One region of the Vibrio cidicii genome, then DNA from elsewhere that is predicted to be linked to it. Evidence: predicted binding sites of a transcription regulator. Region 1 holds the regulator's gene; each other region holds the start of a gene.
The links. The regulator CRP, encoded in region 1, controls carbon source genes, mostly activating them, when cyclic AMP is high. The targets are predictions, from matches to a motif close to TGTGANNNNNNTCACA.

Region 1 (5,605 bases):
CTGCTTCATCGTCAGTTTGCTGGTCAACCCGGCAAAATGCTGGCACTGGAAATGGGCGGTAACAACCCGATGGTGATTTCAGAGCAGTACGGCGATCTCGAGGCGACGGTTTACACCATCATTCAATCGGCATTTATCAGTGCTGGTCAGCGCTGTACTTGTGCACGCCGTTTGTATGTGCCGTTGGGTGAAAAAGGCGACGCACTCATTACTCGTCTGGTGGAAGCGGTGCAAAAGCTTAAAGTCGACCAGCCGTTTGCCGAGCCTGCGCCTTTTATGGGGCCACAAATTTCGCAGGCGGCCGCGCGCTTTATCTTAGACGCGCAGGCCAATCTGCAGTCGCTCGGCGGTGAAAGCTTAATTGAAGCCAAAGCGGGCGAGGCCGCCTTTGTTTCACCGGGGATTATTGATGTCACTCATATCGCGGATTTGCCTGATGAAGAGTACTTTGGACCACTGCTGCAAGTGGTGCGCTATCAAGGCCTCGAGCGTGCGGTTGAGCTGGCGAATGACACCCGCTTTGGTTTGTCGGCTGGCTTAGTCTCGACCGACGATAACGAGTGGGCGTACTTTGTCGATCACATCCGTGCTGGCATTGTTAATCGCAACCGCCAACTGACAGGTGCTAGTGGTGATGCGCCATTTGGCGGACCGGGTGCGTCGGGTAACTTACGTCCGAGTGCTTACTATGCCGCCGACTATTGCGCGTACCCAATGGCATCAATGGAAGGGGCGCAAACGGAACTGCCCGCCACGCTCAGCCCGGGTGTTGAACTTTAATAACGATAACGACCTTTAGGTCTCTGACCTGCGCCGCTTCGAGCCATGAGTCGCGCAGGCTTGTTTGCTTTCAAACAATGAACGTCACAGGTTGAGGATTGCGGCGGTGATGTCTGCACGCACCGCCGCAATCCACTCCCAATACTCTGATAATGTGAACCGATACAACAAGGAGGCGTTATGACGCCAGCTGTGTTATTTGAATCGCTATGGAACGACTATATTCAACGCCTGTGTCCTTCCGCGGCAAAAGTGCATCGACTATTGCAAGAGGATGAAGCCCTGATCAACGACCACATCGCGCTACGAACGTTTAACGTCGAGCCGCTGGGCATTGAAACGCTGGCGAAGCCGTTTATCGAATTAGGCTACAAAGCGTGTGGCGACTATCTGTTTGAAAGCAAAAAATTAGTGGCCAAACATTTTGAGCATCCTGATCCGACTCAGCCTAAAGTCTTTATCAGTGCGTTGAAAATCGATGAATGCTCAGAGGCGCTGCAAGCGATTGTGAAAAAATTGGTTGCTCAAGTGGATACGAGCCAACTGCAAGGCCACGAGTTCCTTTCCGCAGGTCGCTTGTGGGAGTTGAGCTTTGCGGACTATCAAACGCTGGCAAAAGAGAGTGAATATGCCTCTTGGTTGGCGGCGCATGGTTACGGCGCGAACCACTTTACGGTCAGTGTCAATCAGCTCAAAGCATTTGACTCGGTGAAAGGTGTGAACGATCACTTACGTCAAGCGGGTTTTACCATCAATGAAATTGGTGGTGAAGTGAAGGGCACACCGGAAGTGCTGCTGGAGCAATCTTCCACGATGGCAGACAAAGTGGCAGTGCAGTTTATTGAAGGCAGTGAAATCATTCCCGGTGGTTTTTACGAGTTTGCCAAACGCTACCCGATGGAAAATGGCGATCTGTACCCAGGCTTTGTAGCCGCGTCGGCAGATAAGATCTTTGAAAGCACCAACGGTTAAGACGTATCGCGAGAACAAAAAAAGCCACCCAGGGTGGCTTTTTGCAATTTGAACGTCGATTTCTGGCGTGAAATTAACGAGTCCCGTAAACAACAATGGTTTTGCCGTGCGCAGAGATCAGGTTCTGCTCTTCCAGCATTTTCAGAATGCGGCCAACGGTTTCACGTGAACAACCAACAATCTGACCAATCTCTTGACGAGTGATCTTGATCTGCATGCCATCTGGGTGCGTCATCGCATCAGGCTGTTTTGCTAGGTTCAGCAGTGTCTGAGCGATACGGCCAGTCACGTCCAAGAACGCCAAGTCTCCGACTTTCTGGCTGGTCACTTGTAGGCGACTTGCCATCTGCGCCGACAAGCGCATAAGAATGTCTGGATTGACTTGGATTAACTGACGGAATTTCTTGAATGAAATTTCAGCCACTTCACAAGGAGATTTTGCACGAACCCAAGCAGTACGCTCTTGGCCTTCTTCAAACAAGCCTAGCTCACCGATAAAGTCACCTTGGTTCAGGTAAGAAAGAATCATTTCTTTACCTTCTTCGTCTTTGATAAGCACGGCAACAGAACCTTTCACGATGTAGTACAAAGTTTCTGCTTTTTCGCCCGCGTGGATCAGCGTGCTTTTTGAAGGGTACTTATGAATATGACAGTGTGAAAGAAACCACTCTAGTGTTGGGTCGGTTTGAGGTTTACCTAGAACCATAATATCTCACTTCCTCTGCAGGGTACGCTTGCCGCTATCCATATTTTAGCCAAGCCTTGTTATTGACTTGCTAGAATAAGAGCTCTTGATTGATGCTGCAAGCTATCTTGTGTTTCGGTTTGAAATAGTATCCTTTTTCGAAAACGATTTCTTGATTTTAATCGTGTCGAGAATGGGATTTTCTACGCAAAATTGTGCACATGATCACGGTATGAAAAGTAAGCGTGAACCGGCCTCAAATTTTAGCCAATTTTGCCTGTTTCAATCAGTTGTTGCAGGATTGGCTGTACAATCAGTTCCATAGCGAAACTCATTTTGCCTCCCGGCACCACTAAGGTATTGTGTCGCGACATAAAGGATCCGTCGATCATCGCCAATAGATAGGGGAAGTCGACGTTCTTGATGCCGCGCAGGCGAATCACCACAAAACTCTCATCTAAACTCGGGATACCTTTGGCATTGAGTGGGTTGGACGTATCCACCGTCGGCACGCGCTGAAAGTTAATGTGAGTGCGTGAAAATTGCGGGGTGATGTAGTTGAGATAGTCGTCCATTGAACGCACAATCGAATCCATTACCGCTTCGCGCGAATGACCGCGATCACGCGTATCGCGCACGTATTTTTGAATCCATTCCAAGTTGACGATCGGTACCATGCCGATCAAAAAGTCCACGTGCTGCGCAACGTTGACTTCACCATCAACCACCCCGCCGTGCAGCCCCTCATAGAAAAGCACATCGGTGTTTTCGGGCAGCTTTTGCCAGGGTGTGAAGGTACCGGGCATTTGGTTGTAAGGCACGGCTTCGTCAAAGGTGTGCAGATAACGGCGCACTTCGCCAGTGCCCGATTTGCCGTACTGACGGAAAAACTCCGACAGGGCAGGAAAATCGTTGGCTTGTGGTCCAAAGTAGCTGATGTGTCGACCTTGCTCGCGCGCTTTACGGATCTCAACGTCCATCTCTGGGCGAGTGAAACGGTGAAAACTGTCCCCTTCAATCCAAGCTGGCTTGATGGACATCATATTGAACATTTTGCGAAATGCTTCTGACGTTGTCGTCGTGCCGGCACCGGACGAACCTGTGACGGCGATGATTGGATGCTTTGCTGACATGACAAACCCTGTCGTTGTAGTACTTACCTGTCGGGCCGGAATGTGGCTTCCGGCATGTGCAATCGTTTGGCCACTATAACACGTTCCACGTGCTTGTCATGGGATAAGGTGCGGTAAAAATCTCGGCCAACTAAAATTTTTGCTTGAGCTGAATATCAACGGTTTCATGCAGTTCTGAGAAAACGATCACCGCTTCACCTCGCTTGAGCTGGGTTTTTACTTGCTCGATTTTTTGCTCTAATGAGACTTCGCTTTCGCCATAGTCAGTGCCTTCACGCAGAACGAATTCGCGGATCAAATTACTCAGCGCATCGGCACTGATCTCTTGCCAAGGAATGATCATAAATACCTCTTTACTTTATGCTCAATAAGGAAATGCCGCGCTATTATGCCGAAACCGCCAAGCTTTCATAGTAGCTCGGCAAGGCTTCTTCTAGCCAAAAGCGGGGATGCAGCGCGCTGCCAGTTAAAAAGCCGACATGGCCGCCGTGATCAAACAGGCGATAGTCAATGTTGTCGGGCAAGACAAATTTGGGGATCACTGCATCGGTCATAAACGGATCGTCTTTGGCGTGAATGATCTGTGTAGGAATGCGGATTTCACGTAACTTGTGCAAACCCGAACACTGCTGGTAGTAATCGAGCGCATTTTTAAACCCGTGCAGTGGCGCGGTGATCAGATCGTCAAACTGATATAAGCGAGTGAGCTTTTTGATCGAATGTGGCGATATCGCCAACGCATTTGATAGTAGGTGATGCTTTTGTAGGGCGTTCTTTTTCAGTGACGAGAGCAAGTAACGGCGATAGACGCGAGAAAAGCCTTGCTCGATACGTTCTGAGCAAGCCGAGAGATCCAGTGGCGCGGAAACGATGGTGGCGGCGTCCACCAGAGGATCGTCTTGATAAGTGGCAAGGTAGTTGGCCAGCATGTTGCCACCAAGTGAGATGCCAAGTGCCACTTTGCGATTCTGCGGAAAATGACGCTGAAGGTGCTGTAAAAAATAGCGTGCGTCTTCGGTTTCCCCTGAGTGATACGCACGTGCGAGGCGGTTAGGTTTGCCGCTGCAACCGCGAAAATGCATCATCACGGATAGCCAGCCAGCGTTGGCAAAGGCGTTCATCAGGCCGTTGGCGTAGGGGCTAAAAAAGCTGCCCTCCAGGCCGTGAAACAGCACAAAGAGTGGCTTTTTACTCGCATTTTTACTGCTAGGATCTTCACTCCACGCGAGATCAAGAAAGTCGCCGTCTGGGGTGTCCAGCGTTTGCCAAACAGGTTCAAACAGTGCTTTTTTGCGGATAAAGCGGGGCAGTAAGGTTTGCAGGTGGGGGTTTTTGATCCCTTTTGCGGCAGTAAATTGAGTCATACTTTTCACTCATGGTTCCATTGCGGGCTCGTCATACGCGTTGTGATGTCTGCTGCGTGTGTCGCTCTCTTTTTCTCAACGTTGAGCCAACTTTATTAAGGCTCGATTGTTTAGGCGGGTCAATGTTCCGCAGAAACGTACTCGATAACTCGGGCTCGGGATCACAGAAACTAGCTAGATTTTGCCAACGGGGCAGAGGGCGGTTTAAATGCCGCGTAGAGGTGAGCTGCGCCTAAATGACGGCAGTAGACCTGGGTGAGTGGTTCTGTATGATTGGGGCGCAGAGCCAAAGTGTTAATGCACTCGACCAGATCAGCTTGTTGTTGTTTTTCCAATTGCAGCTCGAACTGCAACGCTTCGCGATAGAGAGTATCAGGTAGATGCTGTTTGCATTGACGACGTAATTCGCGATAGGTATGCAGCAGCGTTTCGGAGCGGCCTAAGCAGCTTTGCAACTTGTGCCACTCCTCTTCATCGAAACTGAGCTGTTGTTCATCCAGCCATTTAAGCAACAGCAACAGGTTAACGTTGCCGTTAAACTGATTTTGCAAACTCAAACACGCCGCTTTTACCTCTTTCACGCCATAGTATTGCAGGCTGAATTGCCACAGCCGCTCAAGCGTAAGTAAAGGTGGGGCGTGTTGATTGCTCATTGACTGCTGAACTCCTGT
Region 2 (5,605 bases), 270 kb from region 1:
GACATTTCTGGGGCCCGCCACTTTAGTCGCCAGTACGACTTTTTCCCGTTTGCCTGACTTGTTCAGCCAATTACCGATAAACTGTTCTGTAAGACCTTGCGTTTCCGCTTTAGGCGGTACCGGGTACATTTCTGCGGTATCGATAAAATTGACGCCATGATCTACGGCGTAGTCAAGCTGGTCAAAGGCGTCCTGCTCGGTATTTTGTTCGCCAAACGTCATTGTGCCTAAGCAAATTTTGCTGATCTCAAGGCTGGAGTGGGGAAGTTTGCTATATCGCATGGCACATCCTTGTCGGTAGAGAGTGAAGTCAACTCAAGCAGGGTTTTGTCTGTCTCAACTGATTGAATTGTAGGTGATCAATATAGGGGAAATTAGGCCATTGCCCAAGTGGTTTGCATGCGATTCGTAATCTCGTTACTTTTGACTAAACTGGATCATGACAGGACTTGTTATCACGGAAGTAGGAGCAGGATGATGCAAAAACATCAGCTGGATCTGTGGATGCAGAGTCATTATAAAGAGGGCGGTGAAATGCCCAAAGTGTTTGTGGTTGGTCGATCGAATGTCAATGAGTACTCACTAGCGGTGGAATACAAGCACCATTTTGAACCGATCATCGATGGTGATGAGCCGATCCATTTTACCTCATTGGAGCAGGTTAAAGACGAACTGGTGCGACTTGGGATCGATAAAGCGTATCTGCGTTTGCATAACGCTTACGAAGAGTGCTGCAGCCCTAAAGCGAGCCTCTATTGTGACATCGAAATCGCCGTTACTCCTCATTAACGGCCGCAATGAATGCGCTGTTGAGTATCTGTTCGGTAAATTGAGTGCGCAGATAAAAGCCTCTGGGTAGAGTTTTGATCGGTTTGCCGTTTGCATTGTATGCTTCGGTCAGAGCACGGCTATTTGCGGCTTTTGGCCTCAAGTGGAGTGCTTCGCCACGTCGCGCGGAAATTTGATCGTACTGGCCAAGAGCGATCTGTTCCATCAACTCTTCCCAATCTTGGCGTATGATAATTTCTTGCTCGGCTGAGGGAGACCAAATTAGTGGTGATCCGACTCGTCTCATGGCGAGCGGAATTTCTCGCTCACCTTCGACTGGAATCCATAGTACGCGAGAGAGCTTGTTGCGCACATGGCTGTTGTGCCACGTAAGACCATGAATCCCTGTTAAAGGCGCGACGCATACAAAGGTGGTTTCCAAAGGCTTGCCACTGTAACTGACAGGGATGCTTTTCAGTTCAATTCCCAGTTCAGAAAAATCTTGTTGTGGTTTACTACCTGCTGGGGCTCCCAAGTGCCATTCTAGAAGTTGTCCGACCCACCCTTTGTCCCGCTTGAGGTTTTCGGGAACTGCCATGCCCGCTTCTTCTGCCAGTTCTGCAAAACTAAGTCCTGCAATTTGTCTCGCGCGCTCAAGGAGCTCATGTTCTGACTGGGGAACGGGTTTCATGATAGTTGGCTCTGGCAAATAAAAGCGCCATTTTAGCAAAAAATATGGTTTGGGAAGCAGTGAAAATCGATCAAAAAGCATTATTTCGGGATCTTTAGACAAGTTATCCACAGAATTCTGTGCTTGTTTTGCTAGTCACTTAGGTTCATGGATCAATAAACAGTGCTTTGGATGCAAATAGAGGCTTGATTTTCAGGATGGACTCTGGGTTTCCCCCACTTTAGTGTGGATAAACTGGTCGCTGTATGATCTTTGAGCGATCTGTTTGTGGTTAAAAGATCATCAGGGTTTTGCGGCTATTTTAAGTGGGGGTTGGGTCGTTAAGCATTTAATAAATAATATTTATTTTCTATTTCTCATTTAATGCCTTTTAAAATGAGTTTATTTTTTCTTCCTAGCATTAAGGCTTTTTTCTCATTCTTCACAAAGTTATTCACAGAAAAGGTGAATAAATGTGGGTTATGTCTCAATCTTGTGTTGATAACTACTATATCGCTGTAAAGTTATGCACTAAAGCTCGAAACGCGATAAATCTTAGCGATATCACATCAGTAAGTTTGCTACTGCTGGGGATATGTGGAAAAATCACTGTAATAAAAATTTATTTTAGAGGTTAGCCAGTGATAGATGGCGATGGTTACCGGCTGAATGTTGGTATAGTGATTTGCAATAACCATGGTCAGGTCTTCTGGGCTAAGCGATACGGGCAACACTCTTGGCAATTTCCTCAAGGGGGAATTGATGATGGAGAAACTCCAGAACAGGCCATGTTCCGCGAGTTGTACGAAGAAGTCGGTCTTACACACAAAGATGTTAAGATTATAGCGAGCAGTCGTCACTGGTTAAGATACAAACTACCAAAACGTCTGGTTCGCTGGGACTCTAAGCCTGTTTGTATCGGCCAAAAACAGAAATGGTTTCTTTTGCGTCTTGAATGTGATGAATCCAGGATTGATATGCAAAGAGGAAGCTCTCCTGAATTTGATGGTTGGCGCTGGGTGAGCTATTGGTATCCGGTTAGACAAGTGGTCTCATTTAAACGCGATGTTTATCGTCGGGCGATGAAAGAGTTCGCCTCTTTAGCTATGCCTTTTCGAGAACGTAAGGTGAAAGGTAAGAAAAGCAAACGCAGAGGATAACTATGCTGAGCCAACTAAGGGAGATAGTTGAAAAAGTTTCTCGGGTCGAAGATGTTCATCAGGCATTGAACATTTTAGTTCGAGAAACTTGTACAGCATTGAACACGGAGTGTTGCACCATTTACCTCGCGAATGAGGAGAGGCAGCGCCTGGAGCTAATGGCAACACAGGGGCTGATTTTCCAGGGAGATAGTATCCACATTCGTTTTGAAGAGGGGTTGGTGGGCTTAGTGAAGCGCAGTGCCGAACCGCTTAACTTGGCCGAAGCGTCTAAACATCCTGCATTTAAATATTTTCCTCAATTAGGCGAAAAGGTTTACCACTCCTTTCTTGGGGCGCCGATCATTCACCGTAAAAAGGTGCTTGGGGTGTTGGTCATCCAGCAGAAAACACCGCGCCTGTTTAATGAAATGGAAGAGTCATTTCTGGTGACCTTGTCTGCGCAGTTAGCGGTGTTGATCGCGCATGCACAAAGCCAAGGGCACTGGTCCCTTTCCTCTAAACCCGCTGCGATTCAAGGTATTGCCGCTTCCAGTGGCGTCGCGATTGGCGAGTTCTGGTTTGATAACTCTCAGCCGCAGCTTGCTGAGGTGTGTCCGGCGTCCACTCTGGATAAAGAGCGTGAGCAAGAGTGGCTGCTGGTCTCGATCGAAGCGGCTTTAGCTGATTTCCGGCGTATGCGTAAAAAATTCGACAGCGAAATCAACAAAGATGCGCTGGCGATATTCGACTTGTTTACCCATTTGCTCAATGATCCCATGTTACGCACCGATTTGAAAAAGCATATCGAACGGGGGGATCGCGCAGACTGGGCGCTGCGCCAAGTGGTGGAAAGCTACTCCAACCGCTTTGCCCGTATGTCGGATGTCTATTTGCGTGAGCGTGCGCAAGACGTGCGTGAGCTTGGGCAACGATTGCTCTTTTTTCTGCACAACAGTGAACATGAGTTGCAACCTGTTGATCGTCCGGTGATCTTGGTTGCTCATGAGCTGACGGCTTCTCTGCTCGCTTCCATTCCTAAAGAATACTTACTGGCGGTTGTTTCTCTTGAAGGGGCGGCAAACTCGCATGCGGCGATTTTATCGCGCGCCTTAGGCGTGCCTGCAGTGATGGGGGCCAATCTCAATCTGGCAGAAGTTCATGGCAAAAAGGGGATTGTTGATGGCTACACTGGTGAAATTTACCTAGAGCCAAACAAGCAGATATTGCGTGAATACCGCAATCTGATCACGGAAGAGACCGAACTGCATGTCATCGTCAACCAAGAGTTGGCGGAGCCTGCGCAAACGCTGGATAAAGTATCGGTAGAGCTACTCCTGAATGCAGGGCTCAGTGCCGATAGCAATATTGCCATTAACTCTGGCGTGGATGGTGTGGGATTGTATCGCACTGAAATTGCCTTTTTGCTGCAACACCGATTCCCCTCCGAAGAGGAGCAATGGCAGCAGTACCGCGCTATTCTCAACAGCTACCCTAACCAACGAGTGGTGATGCGCACTTTAGATATCGGTGGAGACAAAGCGCTGCCCTATCTACCAATTGAAGAAGATAACCCGTTCCTTGGCTGGCGTGGGATACGCTTTACTTTAGATCATCCAGATATTTTTCTCATTCAAGTGCGCGCGATGTTGCGTGCCAGCATTGAGCACAACAATCTCAACATTTTGTTGCCGATGATTTCTGGCGTGCGGGAGCTGGATGATGCCGTTCGTTTAATTGAGCAAGCCTATCAAGACGTGCTGCAATTTGCACCGCAAGTCCAGCGGCCAAAAATCGGCATTATGATCGAAGTGCCGTCAATGGTGTATTTGATCCCGGTCATCGCCAAACGGGTCGATTTTGTTTCGGTGGGAACCAACGATTTAACCCAGTATTTATTGGCGGTTGACCGGAACAATTCGCGGGTCGCGGATGTCTACGAATCCATGCATCCTGCGGTGATGCAAGTGCTCAGGCAGATCCGCCAACAGTGTGAAAAGTACCAGTTACCCGTGTGTATCTGTGGGGAATTGGCGGGTGATCCTTTTGGAGCTCTGCTGTTGCTTGGCTTGGGATATCGCAGTTTAAGCATGAACACCTCTAACGTGGCGAGGATTAAGTATTTGATTCGCCACAGTCAGCTCAGTGATTTACAACAACTGGCGCAACGCGCGCTCGACATGTCGTATGGCGATGAAATTAGCCAGATGATGCGAGCGCATTTTATTGAACATGATTTTGCTGGCTTTGTTCGTGCTGGTAAAAAGTAGAGTAGGTTTTTGTGAACATTGAGTTGTTGATGCTTTTGTTGGCACTAGGTGCTTTTGTCGGTGTGATGGCGGGATTGTTGGGAATTGGCGGCGGGCTGATTGTGGTTCCGGCGTTACTTTATCTATTGCCGTGGGCGGGAATTTCCACGGAGCTGAGTATGCATATGGCGCTGGCGACTTCCCTTGCGAGCATTATTGTTACCTCGGGCTCGTCCGCGCTTAACCACCTCAAGTTGGGTAATGTCGACATGTTCGTGGTTAAATGGTTGATGCCCGGAGTGGTGGTGGGTGGCTTTATTGGTGCCAATATTGCTGAATGGATCCCTACCCAATACTTGCCGAAAGTATTCGGTGTCATTGTTCTGTTTCTTGCTTTGCAGATGTTTCGCTCCATTCGCGTTACTTCGCAGAAAACCATGCCAGGGAGTTTTCTGACAATGGTGTATGGCAGTGGCATTGGCGTGGTTTCAAGCTTGGCTGGCATCGGTGGCGGTTCGCTTTCGGTGCCGTTTCTCAACCGACACGGGGTCGAAATGCGTAAAGCGGTCGGTTCATCCTCGGTGTGTGGCTGTGTGATTGCTATTGCGGGAATGAGCGGTTTTATTTTGCATGGTTATCAAGCTCAAGGTCTACCGAATTACAGTATCGGCTATGTCTATCTTCCCGCTCTGGCGGCGATTGCGGGGACATCGATGCTGACCACACGATTTGGTGCCAAATGGGCGACTACACTCCCCACGGCGGTGCTGAAAAAAATC
Region 3 (5,605 bases), 610 kb from region 1:
CGAAGTGTACTTAAACCTGATCAAACCGATTTTATCCCAAGGTCGCCAGGCGCTGGTACTGGTGCCGGAAATCGGCTTAACTCCACAAACCATTAACCGTTTTCGCCGCCGCTTTAATGTCCCCGTGGCGGTGATTCACTCGGGTCTGAACGACACTGAACGTCTCAACGCTTGGCTGAGCGCGCGCGACAAAGTGGCCGGCATTGTGATTGGCACTCGCTCGGCACTGTTCACGCCGTTTGCCGACTTGGGGATGATCATCGTCGATGAAGAGCACGATACCTCCTATAAGCAGCAAGATAGCCTACGTTACCACGCGCGCGATGTGGCGGTGATGCGCGCCGCCAAAGAAGATATTCCGATCATCCTCGGCTCGGCGACGCCAGCTCTGGAGTCGCTACACAATGCGCTCAGCGGCAAATACCACCATCTGACTTTAACCCAACGAGCCGGCGTTGCCGTACCAACACGCAATCAAGTGCTGGATGTCAAAGGGCTCTATCTGGAAAGCGGCTTGTCTGCCCCCTTGATTGTCGAAATGCGCCGCCATCTCAAAGCGGGCAATCAGGTGATGCTGTTTCTTAATCGGCGCGGTTTCTCCCCTGCACTGATGTGCCACCAATGCGGCTGGATTGCGGAATGTAAACGCTGCGATGCCTACTACACCTACCACCAATACAGCAACGAGATCCGCTGCCATCATTGCGGTTCGCAGCAGCCGGTGATTCACCAGTGCCAAGGCTGCGGCTCTAGCCAGTTAGTCACCGTTGGCGTCGGCACCGAGCAGCTAGAGAGCCAGTTGGAAAACCTCTTTCCCGAGTACAAAGCGATTCGTATTGACCGAGACAGCACGAGGCGCAAAGGCAGCTTGGAAGATGCATTGCAAGCGATCCGACGCGGCGAGTATCAAATCTTGATAGGCACACAGATGCTGGCCAAAGGGCACCATTTTCCTGATGTGACGCTGGTTGCCTTGCTTGATGTGGATGGCTCGCTCTACAGCAGTGATTTTCGCGCCTCCGAGCGATTGGCCCAGCTGTTTATTCAAGTAGCCGGACGTGCAGGTCGAGCCAGCAAACCCGGTGAAGTGCTGCTGCAAACCCATCATCCGGAACACCCGCTGCTGCAATCGTTACTGACCAAAGATTATCACTCGTTCGCCTTAAGTGCGTTAGAAGATAGGCGCATCGCCCAACTACCGCCCTACAGTTTCTTAACCCTGTTTCGCGCCGAGGCTAATCACAGCGAGCTCTGTGAGGCGTTCTTGCGCCAAGTTCGTCTCACTCTGGAATCACACCCGTTATTTGATGACACCTGCTTAGTGCTTGGCCCAACTCCGTCACCACTGGCCAAACGTGCGGGCAAATATCGCTGGCAACTGCTTTTGCAAACGCAAAGCCGCGTCTTGATGCAAAAATTGTTAATCAGCGCAAAACCAGCGATTGAAATGTTACCGAATGCAAAAAAAGTACGATGGATTGTAGACATTGAACCACAGGATTTGAGCTAGCAAACGATAAAATCTCCAAAGGAAAGTCGACACTTGCAAGGTATTACCTTTTAACGTGATGACAATCACATGAAGAATGTAAATTCTGTTAATTCCGCCGTAACTTTCGCTGAAGAAATGAATAGACTATCCGGGTTATCTCATATTTTGCATCAGAACAATAATTGAACGTCAATCATGGCGAAAAAGAGGGTTTAATTTATGGCGACAATGAAGGATGTTGCCCAGCTCGCTGGTGTCTCGACCGCCACGGTCTCAAGAGCACTAATGAATCCCGAAAAAGTGTCGGCCACCACCAGAAAACGGGTGGAAGACGCGGTTTTAGAGGCTGGATATTCACCAAACTCGCTTGCAAGAAATTTACGTCGGAATGAATCAAAAACCATAGTAACGATTGTCCCAGACATCTGCGACCCCTACTTTACCGAGATTATTCGCGGTATCGAAGACGCAGCGATGGAACAAGGCTACTTAGTTTTACTGGGCGACAGTGGTCAGCAAAAGCGGCGCGAAAGCTCGTTTGTCAACCTTGTTTTCACCAAGCAAGCTGATGGCATGTTGCTGCTTGGCACCGATCTGCCGTTTGATGTCAGCAAACCGGAGCAAAAAAACCTGCCACCGATGGTGATGGCATGTGAGTTCGCCCCCGAACTTGAACTGCCCACCGTACACATCGATAACCTGACTTCGGCCTTTGATGCCGTGAACTACTTAACGCAACTTGGACACAAACGCATCGCGCAAATCTCTGGCCCATCTTCTGCGGTGCTGTGCCAATTTCGACAGCAAGGTTACCAGCAAGCACTACGACGCGCTGGCATTACTATGAATCCGGATTATTGCGCGGAAGCTGAGTTTTCGTTCACCGGCGGTAAAGAGGCTATTCGCCAACTATTGGAGTTACCTGAGCCACCCACAGCGGTATTCTGCCACTGCGATACCATGGCGATTGGCGCTATTCAAGAAGCGAAAAAACTGGGTCTGCGCGTTCCGCAAGATCTCTCTGTGGTCGGTTTTGACGACATTCAATTTGCCCAATACTGCGATCCCCCTCTGACCACCATCTCTCAGCCGCGCTATGAAATTGGCCGTCAAGCGATGTTGATGATGCTTGAGGTGCTCAAAGGACATGAGATCCACAGTGGCTCTCGCCTGCTCGAAACGCAACTGGTGATCCGTGGCAGTGCCGCGCCACCGAGAGTACGTTAAGCGCTTAAACCAAGCCAAAGCGGCGCATTGTGTTGCGTCGCTTCCTTTTATTGCCCCGTGCCCTGTTCTGTTTTGTCATTCTGGATTACCATGTCCGGCTGAATAAATCATAGTTAGGGTCTATTGACCTTTTGAGATGATTTTTGCAGCAGTTTGTGGGTTCTTTGTGCAAGGCAGAGGCTTTGAATTGTAGTGGCCTACATGATAAGCCGATAACGCAGCAAAAAGGAGCCACAAACGCTGCCCGAAGGGTTCAGCTAAAAGCGTTTTACTCTTTGTTGAGAGGTGTTTTGCTTAGAATGACTAGGCTACAAACCTCTCGTCGCGATTAAAACGCTTTTATCTCGAACAAAATTTAACCGCAAAAGGTCAACAGACCCTAGTAATTATCGTGGCTAAAGATTATGTAAGGCGTGGTCGTAGCCCCAAAAAACCGGCTACAAAAAAGACCGCCACAGCGAACAGAAAACCTTGGCGCGCAGGCTTACTGGCAATTTTGCTGGTTGGCGCGTTTGGCTATGGCCTGTATATCCTCAATAACGACCCAGAGCCACCCGTGCCGGTCGTGCAACAAAGCAAACCAACTCCTAAGCCCGCGGCGAAAAAAGAGCTGCCTCCTCCGCCAGAAGAAAAATGGCAATACGTGGAGTCTCTGCCTAAACGCGAAATCGAAGTGGTGGCCAAAGAGCAGGAAATCTCAGCCATTCCTTACATCATGCAGTGTGGTGCTTACAAAACGCTGGCTCAAGCTGAAGCGCGCAAGCTAGACATCGCCTTTCAAGGCATCACTAGTAAGATCCGCAAAAAAGAGGGCAGCGACTGGTATCGCGTGGTGCTGGGCCCGTATACCACTAAAAGAGACGCTGAACGTGACAGGCACAAACTGCAACGCGCCAGAATTGAGCCTTGCGCAATCTGGAAAGAAGCGCAGTAAATAGCGAGCTCTACTAGGGTCTGTTGACCTTTTGAGATGATTTTTGCAGCAGTTTGTGGGTTCTTTGTGCAAGGCAGAGGCTTTGAATTGTAGGGGCCTACATGATAAGCCGATAACGCAGCAAAAAGGAGCCACAAACGCTGCCCGAAGGGTTCGAGCTAGGCGCCCCCGCAAAAAGCGTTTTACTCTTTGTTGAGAGGTGTTTTGCTCAGAATCACTAGGCTACAAACCTCTCGCCGCGATTAAAACGCTTTTATCTCGAACAAAATTTAACCGCAAAAGGTCAACAGGCCCTAGGCACAAGTACATCACTTGTGCCTTTTTATTTTCCTCGGCTGGCCCCTTTCTCCGCCCTCGATTCACTCTTGAATTCTCTGTTGCCACCCCCATATATCAAACAACTCCATCGTGAAAAGTATCAAGAGGTCTGCTCGTGACTACCATAGTATCTGTACGTCGTAACAACACAGTCGTCATCGCCGGAGACGGACAAGTGTCTTTGGGCAACACCGTCATGAAAGGCAATGCGCGCAAAGTTCGCCGTCTTTACAACAACAAAGTGCTGGCTGGCTTTGCAGGTGGCACAGCCGACGCTTTTACCCTATTTGAACGCTTCGAAAGCAAATTGCAGATGCACCAAGGTCATCTGACCAAAGCCGCGGTTGAACTGGCCAAAGATTGGCGCAGCGATCGCGCTCTGCGCAAACTCGAAGCGCTGCTCGCTGTGGCCGACGAAACGGCGTCGCTGATCATCACCGGCAACGGCGACGTGGTGCAGCCAGAAAACGACCTGATCGCAATTGGCTCAGGCGGCGCTTACGCTCAAGCGGCTGCCACCGCGCTGTTGGAAAACACCGACCTAGACGCACGCGAGATCGCCGTCAAAGCGCTCAACATCGCCGGTGACATTTGTGTGTTTACCAACCACAATCACACCATTGAAGAGCTCACGGCCACGCCAGAGTTGCCAAGCGCAACCCACGCGTAACTTACACAGAATTTGAGGAAGCAAGATGTCTGAAATGACTCCCCGCGAAATTGTGCACGAACTGAACCGTCACATCATTGGTCAGGAAAAAGCAAAACGCTCGGTGGCGATTGCCCTACGTAACCGCTGGCGCCGCATGCAGCTTGAAGAAGGGCTGCGCGCCGAAGTCACCCCGAAAAATATCCTAATGATCGGCCCAACTGGGGTAGGTAAAACCGAAATTGCTCGCCGTTTGGCTAAACTGGCCAACGCACCGTTTATCAAAGTCGAAGCGACCAAGTTCACCGAAGTCGGTTATGTGGGTAAAGAGGTGGAAACTATTATCCGCGATCTGACCGACGTGGCGGTGAAAATGACCCACCAGCAAGCGATGGAAAAAGTGCAGTTCCGCGCCGAAGAGCTAGCGGAAGAGCGCGTGCTTGATGCCCTACTACCGCCAGCACGCGATGCATGGGGACAAAGTGAACAGAGCGACGACAACTCCAATACGCGACAAATTTTCCGCAAGAAATTGCGAGAAGGTAAGCTCGACGACAAAGAGATCGAGGTCAATGTTGCTGCGCCGCAAATGGGCGTGGAAATCATGGCGCCTCCGGGCATGGAGGAGATGACCAATCAGCTACAAGGCATGTTCCAAAGCCTTGCGGGCAACACCAGCAAAAAACGCAAGCTGAAGATCAAAGATGCGATGAAAGCACTGACCGAAGAGGAAGCGGCGAAGCTGGTCAACCAAGAAGAGCTGAAAGATCAGGCGATTTACAACGTTGAGAACAACGGCATCGTCTTTATCGATGAGATCGATAAAATCTGTAAACGCGGCGAAAGCTCGGGCCCAGATGTCTCTCGTGAAGGGGTGCAGCGCGACCTCTTGCCGCTGATTGAAGGCAGCACCGTATCGACCAAACATGGCATGGTACGCACTGATCACATTCTGTTTATCACCTCCGGCGCGTTCCAAGTGGCC
Region 4 (5,605 bases), on a different replicon from region 1:
GAGTAGTTCGCCATTATCAAAACGAACGGCGGACGCTTCTGCTTGAGCGAGCAGTTTCGCTGCGTTGAGGGTATTTTTACGCAGTAGTTCTAAGCGAGCTCGGCTGATGTAAGAGTGGGCTTTCATCCAGGTAAGGTCGTGCTCAACAGCGAGTTCATGCGCTTTTTGCGTTGCCTCATCGGCGGCATCAAGCCGTTCTAACCCAAGTAAGGCCAATCCACGAAAATCCCAGATTTCGGCTTGCCACGTTTTGTCATGGTAATCCTTCAGCACTTCGGCCGCACCATCCAGCACAGTTAACATTTCTACGTAATTGTTGAGTAGATAGTAATCCCAAGCCAGCAAAATACGTGCTTTGCCTTCCAGCCAATCAATGCGTGCATTATTGGCGACTTTTACCGCGAGTTCATGAGTGGCGGCGGCCAGTTTGTAGTCTGTCGTAATGCGCCAAACATTGCCAAGGCCAATCAAAGCCTCAATTTGGATCTCCACCTCATCAACCAGTGCGGATTGCTCGAGGGTGTTTATCCAATACTGCTGGGCGGAGTAATACTTGGCTTGTCCCCAGTATTGCAGGGCGTGAAGGTGGAGAATTTCTGGAAGATGATCGTCGTTATCTAAGCGGTTTTGTTTGCTGTAAGCGTCTTTAACAAATTTCAGCCCACGGCGGTAGTCCATCAAGTTCCAACAGCACTGCGAGAGGATCAGCAGTGCGCGAATTTCACCTTCAGGGTAGAGAATCTGTTCCGCACGGACGTAGCACTGTTCAGCGACTTTGAATACCGCTTCTGGCTCTTGATTGATGCGAGCCTTGAGCTGTCTGAGTTCTGTATCTAACTGAAATTGGCTTTTATCCAAAGTGTACATCCGTGACAGTAAAGAGGGCGTCTAACACTTTCATTATATTGACGTGTCAAAAATTAGCACTATATCCGGGCTTATTTGTTCCGCTCGCTGCCGCTGGGTTATGAATAATGGGCGTTATTTCACATTCTTAACTCAGGTTGAACCTTCTACAGTGCTGCATTAGGACAAAAGCTGCTTGAGTGTCAGTGGCTTTTCGGTCACTCCGAGCCGCTGTGCCGCGGTTTGCCCTTGTTTGTCTTGATAGCATAAATTGTGCCACGCTCTGAATATGTCCAGCAGCGACAAAATGCCTCCGGGGCGGAGTTTACGTCTTGGCTCGTTGATAAAGCTTTCAAATAGAACTTGGAAGCGACGCTGGAAGAATGCGATGTTGCGCGTAGTGGCGGTATTAAACCATTGTTCGGGATGGTTATTATTGCCGGCAAGATAACAGATGCCTTTTTGTACGTCGCCTTGATTGGCAATCGCCCAGCGATCACGCCACCAGCTCATATAGACAATGTCGACTCGTTCAAAAGGCTGATCCATTTTCCAGTCCGCATCTTCTTCAACATACATCAGGTCAACATTCTGGCTCTTGATCCGTGAGAGGCAAACACTCAGTGCCGCAGATCGCAGCAATGGATCTTGTGGCATGTAAATAGAGACACGACAAGCGTCGTTGCACATATCCAACACATGAAGGTAGTGAGCGTAAGAGGTGTAAGGCGGACGAACCACCGCACCTTTTGACGGATAGTTAAACACCGTCATGTTACCCATCGGGTCTTCTACGTTTCCGCGTGCCAGAATGGTTTGATATTTCTGATCAATTCGCTCGCGCAAATAGTTTGACGGTGCGCCAGTCGCTTCTTTGGCTTCGGCAACGTATTCAGGGGCAACAAAACGAGAAATCGGCTCGTAAGGGTTATGATCCACCGAGCCTAAAGGTTGTTCATTGGCCGAGTAGTTGACGTGCTGGCAGAGAATGTAGCCGGACTGGGCTTCACCAGAGGCGATCCAGTACACGCCGTTATCACTGTTCGGCTGTAGCGAAACGTAATGGGAAGCAAGATGATAACTTTGTGCATGGTTGACCCAGCGCGCATCAATGGTGGCCAATTTGCGGCGGCAACGGCTGGCAATGTGGTCGACATGATCGTAAAACGTTTTGGGATTGATGTGAAGCTTGCGGCAGATCTCTCGCACTGAGTAACCCGTAAACAACAGGCCCATCAAGTTTTCTTGGAATTGCAGCTTTTTATTTGCCCCAGACCATTTATCGACAAAGGTCGATTGACAACTTTTGCAGCGATATCTTTGTCGATCGCCACTGTAGCCAAATGCATGGTAGAGATGTTTGTGAGTATGAACGGATAGGCCAAAGTTGGCGCAATCGTCGTTGCGGCAAGCAGGCAGGCCGTCGCTGTGAAGCTGACGCAAGCGATGCAGCTCGTTCAGCACTTCACGGTTGTTAAGTAAGGGGGGGAAAGCTCCACATTCACGGCAGACCATCGCTGGACGCTTAGGGTTCGCATGTTGCAAAACGTATCGTTTTGCATCGCTCAGACCAAAGTTGTCACACGCCAATGTTTTACAAAAGTTGAGTTGTAACCCATCTGCGTCTTTTGGCAGTTGGCCGTTAGACACGATCACCCCCTCGGGATTATTCGGATGGCCGAGCGAACCCGGCCAAAAGTTTAGAGATTGATTGCTGTTTCAAGAGCCACTTTCATCATGTCATTGAATGACTTCTGACGATCTTCTGAGCTCAGTTTTTCACCACGGATGATGTGGTCAGAAACGGTCAGAATAGTCAGCGCTTTGGCTTTGAGATCTGCGGCTACGCCGTAGATGCCCGCCGCTTCCATATCCACACCTAGAATGCCCAGTTTTTCCATCTTTTCAAAGATATCAGCTTCCGGGGTGTAGAACAGGTCGGCAGAGAACACGTTACCCACTTTAACAGGTACATTTTGCGCACGTGCTTGCTTCACCGCTTCTTCAAGTAGGCCGTAGTCTGCTAGAGCAGCAAAGTCGTGGTCGTTAAAACGGATACGGTTCACTTTAGAGTCAGTTGATGCGCCCATACCGATAACCACGTCCATTAGGTTTACGTCGTCACGTACCGCACCACAGCTACCGACACGGATAACATTCTTAACGCCATATTCAGCGATCAGCTCGTGTACATAGATACACGCGGATGGGATACCCATACCGTGGCCCATCACAGAGACTTTTTTGCCCTTGTAAGTACCAGTAAAGCCAAACATGTTACGAACGTCACAAACTTGTTTTACATCTTCCAAAAAGGTTTCTGCGATGTATTTAGCGCGAAGTGGATCACCCGGCATCAGGACGGTTTCAGCGAAATCACCAGGTTGTGCGTTAATATGTGGGGTTGCCATAGTCTTCTCCAATATTTCTATTGAGGTAATTGTCATCAAAATGAATTCTAATTACCAATTCTGTTGAAACTGTTTCTGTTCGTTGAGGCAATACTAGCTAGATAAATGGATATTCCATGAGACAGGGCTCACAGATTGCTTTGATTTATATCTCCGTGCCTCTATTGATAACTAAATGTGTTGAAAGCAAAAAGGCAATCGATTTGTCTTAGGCAAACCAGTAGTGAACTTGGCTTGCTGTTAATGATATTGATGTAATTGGCTGTCTAAGCTCACAAGGTATTAACCTTGTTAATCATAAAGTAACCTATTCTGTTTGCGAAAAGCTGGATGTATACAAAAACAAATCTTGTATAACTCATGATTTTTTTGCTATATCTATACAGGAGATTTTTTTGTATAAGGTGTGGTGTGATGGAAAAGACAGGTATCAAAGTTGGCGTCAGCGCCTGTGTGCTTGGCGATAAAGTCAGATTTGACGCTGGACACAAACTGAGCCGATTTGTTGTTCAGGATCTTGGTGCTTATATGGATTTCGTTTCTGTTTGTCCGGAAGTGGGGATGGGCATGCCTGTGCCACGCCCGACAATTCGTTTGGTCTCGGACGCCGAGCGCATTGCTTTAGTGGAAACCAAAAATCCTGACAAGGATTACTCGCATGCGATGTTGGCCTACGCCGAACAGAAAGTATCGCAATTGATGGATCAAGAGTTGAGTGGTTATATTGTCTGCGCCAAATCGCCAACCTGTGGTATGGAAAAGGTCAAGGTGTACAAACAGCATGGCGCGGAGAAAGAGGGAGTCGGCTTATATACGCAGACTTTGATGCGCAAAATGCCGTGGTTGCCGGTAGAAGAAGATGGCCGACTGCATGACCCGGTATTGCGTGAAAACTTTATCACCCGCGTTTATTGCTTACATGATTTCAATCAGAATATTGGCCGCGTGCGCACACGCAAGAGCATTGTCGATTTCCACTCACGCTATAAACTGACCTTGATGGCCCATCATCCGCAATCTTATCGTGAGCTTGGTCGTTTGGTCGCCGCGATTGCTGAGTATGACTTGGAAGCCTTTATTCCCTTATATCGCGAGGGTTTGATGCGTGCATTGACCCATCGTGCTAGTCGCAAAAACAATACCAATGTGTTGATGCACTTGCAGGGCTATTTTAAGAAAGTGCTCAATAAAGAGCAGAAAGCGGAATTGGCGCGAACGATAGACGAGTATCGTCAAGGCATGCTGCCTTTGCTAGCGCCACTGACGCTGATAAAACATTATCTCAACACTTATCCCGATGATTATCTGCACAGTCAGAAGTTTTTAGCCCCTCATCCTCAAGAATTGAAGTTACGTTATGGTTTATAAACAAACAGAAGAGAAACTCTACGCTATCCGCGAAGTGGCAGAAATGACGGGCGTGAAGCCTGTGACACTCAGAGCTTGGCAGCGTCGCTATAATCTCGTTCAGCCGCAAAGAACGGAAAAAGGTCATCGGCTGTACAACGAAGAAAACTTGGCGATGATCCGCGAGATCCAAGGCTGGCTGGCCAAAGGGGTGGCGATTGGTAAAGTGCAGGCCTTGTTGGGCCAAGCGGCGGATATTAGCGGCCTAGAGAGTCAAGCGCTTGATGAAGTCGAAGCCATGCTTTCGGCGCTAGCCGATCTCAGCGCTGGCAAAGTGGAAAGCCTGTTAAACACTGTGCTGCGCGAGTACCCCTTTAATGTGGTTTGTCAGCAGTTTCTGTCGCCGATATTACAGTCTGTAGAGTTGGTGAAAAGCGCAAATCGTTCACTGCAAAAAGGCTTGTTGCGTTCAATCCTTGTACGCCGTTTAGCCGCCGTTTTAGATGCCGAGAACAAAGCAGCGAGTAAAGGTAAGTGTCTAATTGTCAGTTATGAAAGCAGCGATTCATTGGCAGGCTGGATAGAAGCGGCGCGTTTGAGCGATCAAGGCTGGCATATCACTTTGATTGATCATGTTGATGATGTCAGTGGTTTGCTGCAAGCCGATGTGCTAGCCAAATATCAGCGAGTGCATCTGTTTTCCAATCGTGCGCTGCAGGAAAAGCAGCAAGCTATCATACGCCAACTACAGCAGCAACATAGTGCTGTGACGTTGTCAGAAGTGTTGAGCAAACTCCATTTTGAGCAGGAAAATCAATGAAACTGGTTTGGTTTAGACGCGATCTGCGCGTGATCGATAACCCCGCTTTGCAATATGCCACAGAAAACTCGCAGCAGGTGGTCGCCTGTTTTGTCGCCACGCCCACTCAGTGGCAATCTCAACATATGGCGCCTATCCAAGCCGACTGGATTTGGCGTCGCTTACCTGAGTTGCAGCGCGA

Region 2: the regulator CRP is predicted to act here: its motif matches at 1,913-1,928, upstream of rppH (RNA pyrophosphohydrolase).
Region 3: the regulator CRP is predicted to act here: its motif matches at 1,565-1,580, upstream of cytR (DNA-binding transcriptional regulator CytR).
Region 4: the regulator CRP is predicted to act here: its motif matches at 3,375-3,390, upstream of deoD (purine-nucleoside phosphorylase).

Annotation. Positions count from the first base shown of each region.
Region 1 covers NZ_CP035921.1:2,004,098-2,009,702, forward strand. The annotation lists gene astD (succinylglutamate-semialdehyde dehydrogenase) at 1-780, shown strand, start outside; gene EWA64_RS10180 (DUF1338 domain-containing protein) at 961-1,752, shown strand; gene crp (cAMP-activated global transcriptional regulator CRP) at 1,826-2,458, opposite strand; gene EWA64_RS10190 (phosphoribulokinase) at 2,701-3,570, opposite strand; gene EWA64_RS10195 (YheU family protein) at 3,701-3,913, opposite strand; gene EWA64_RS10200 (hydrolase) at 3,957-4,934, opposite strand; gene EWA64_RS10205 (TIGR02444 family protein) at 5,105-5,587, opposite strand; gene EWA64_RS10210 (ABC transporter ATP-binding protein) at 5,584-5,605, opposite strand, start outside.
Region 2 covers NZ_CP035921.1:2,271,770-2,277,374, forward strand. The annotation lists gene EWA64_RS11465 (NADP(H)-dependent aldo-keto reductase) at 1-282, opposite strand, end outside; gene EWA64_RS11470 (DUF6482 family protein) at 478-789, shown strand; gene mutH (DNA mismatch repair endonuclease MutH) at 776-1,459, opposite strand; gene rppH (RNA pyrophosphohydrolase) at 2,080-2,598, shown strand; gene ptsP (phosphoenolpyruvate--protein phosphotransferase) at 2,601-4,847, shown strand; gene EWA64_RS11490 (sulfite exporter TauE/SafE family protein) at 4,859-5,605, shown strand, end outside.
Region 3 covers NZ_CP035921.1:1,391,531-1,397,135, forward strand. The annotation lists gene priA (primosomal protein N') at 1-1,510, shown strand, start outside; gene cytR (DNA-binding transcriptional regulator CytR) at 1,712-2,719, shown strand; gene EWA64_RS07330 (SPOR domain-containing protein) at 3,108-3,653, shown strand; gene hslV (ATP-dependent protease subunit HslV) at 4,087-4,641, shown strand; gene hslU (ATP-dependent protease ATPase subunit HslU) at 4,667-5,605, shown strand, end outside.
Region 4 covers NZ_CP035922.1:1,133,372-1,138,976, reverse strand. The annotation lists gene EWA64_RS20610 (tetratricopeptide repeat protein) at 1-858, opposite strand, end outside; gene EWA64_RS20605 (hypothetical protein) at 1,027-2,496, opposite strand; gene deoD (purine-nucleoside phosphorylase) at 2,547-3,257, opposite strand; gene EWA64_RS20595 (YbgA family protein) at 3,672-4,625, shown strand; gene EWA64_RS20590 (MerR family transcriptional regulator) at 4,615-5,424, shown strand; gene phrB (deoxyribodipyrimidine photo-lyase) at 5,421-5,605, shown strand, end outside.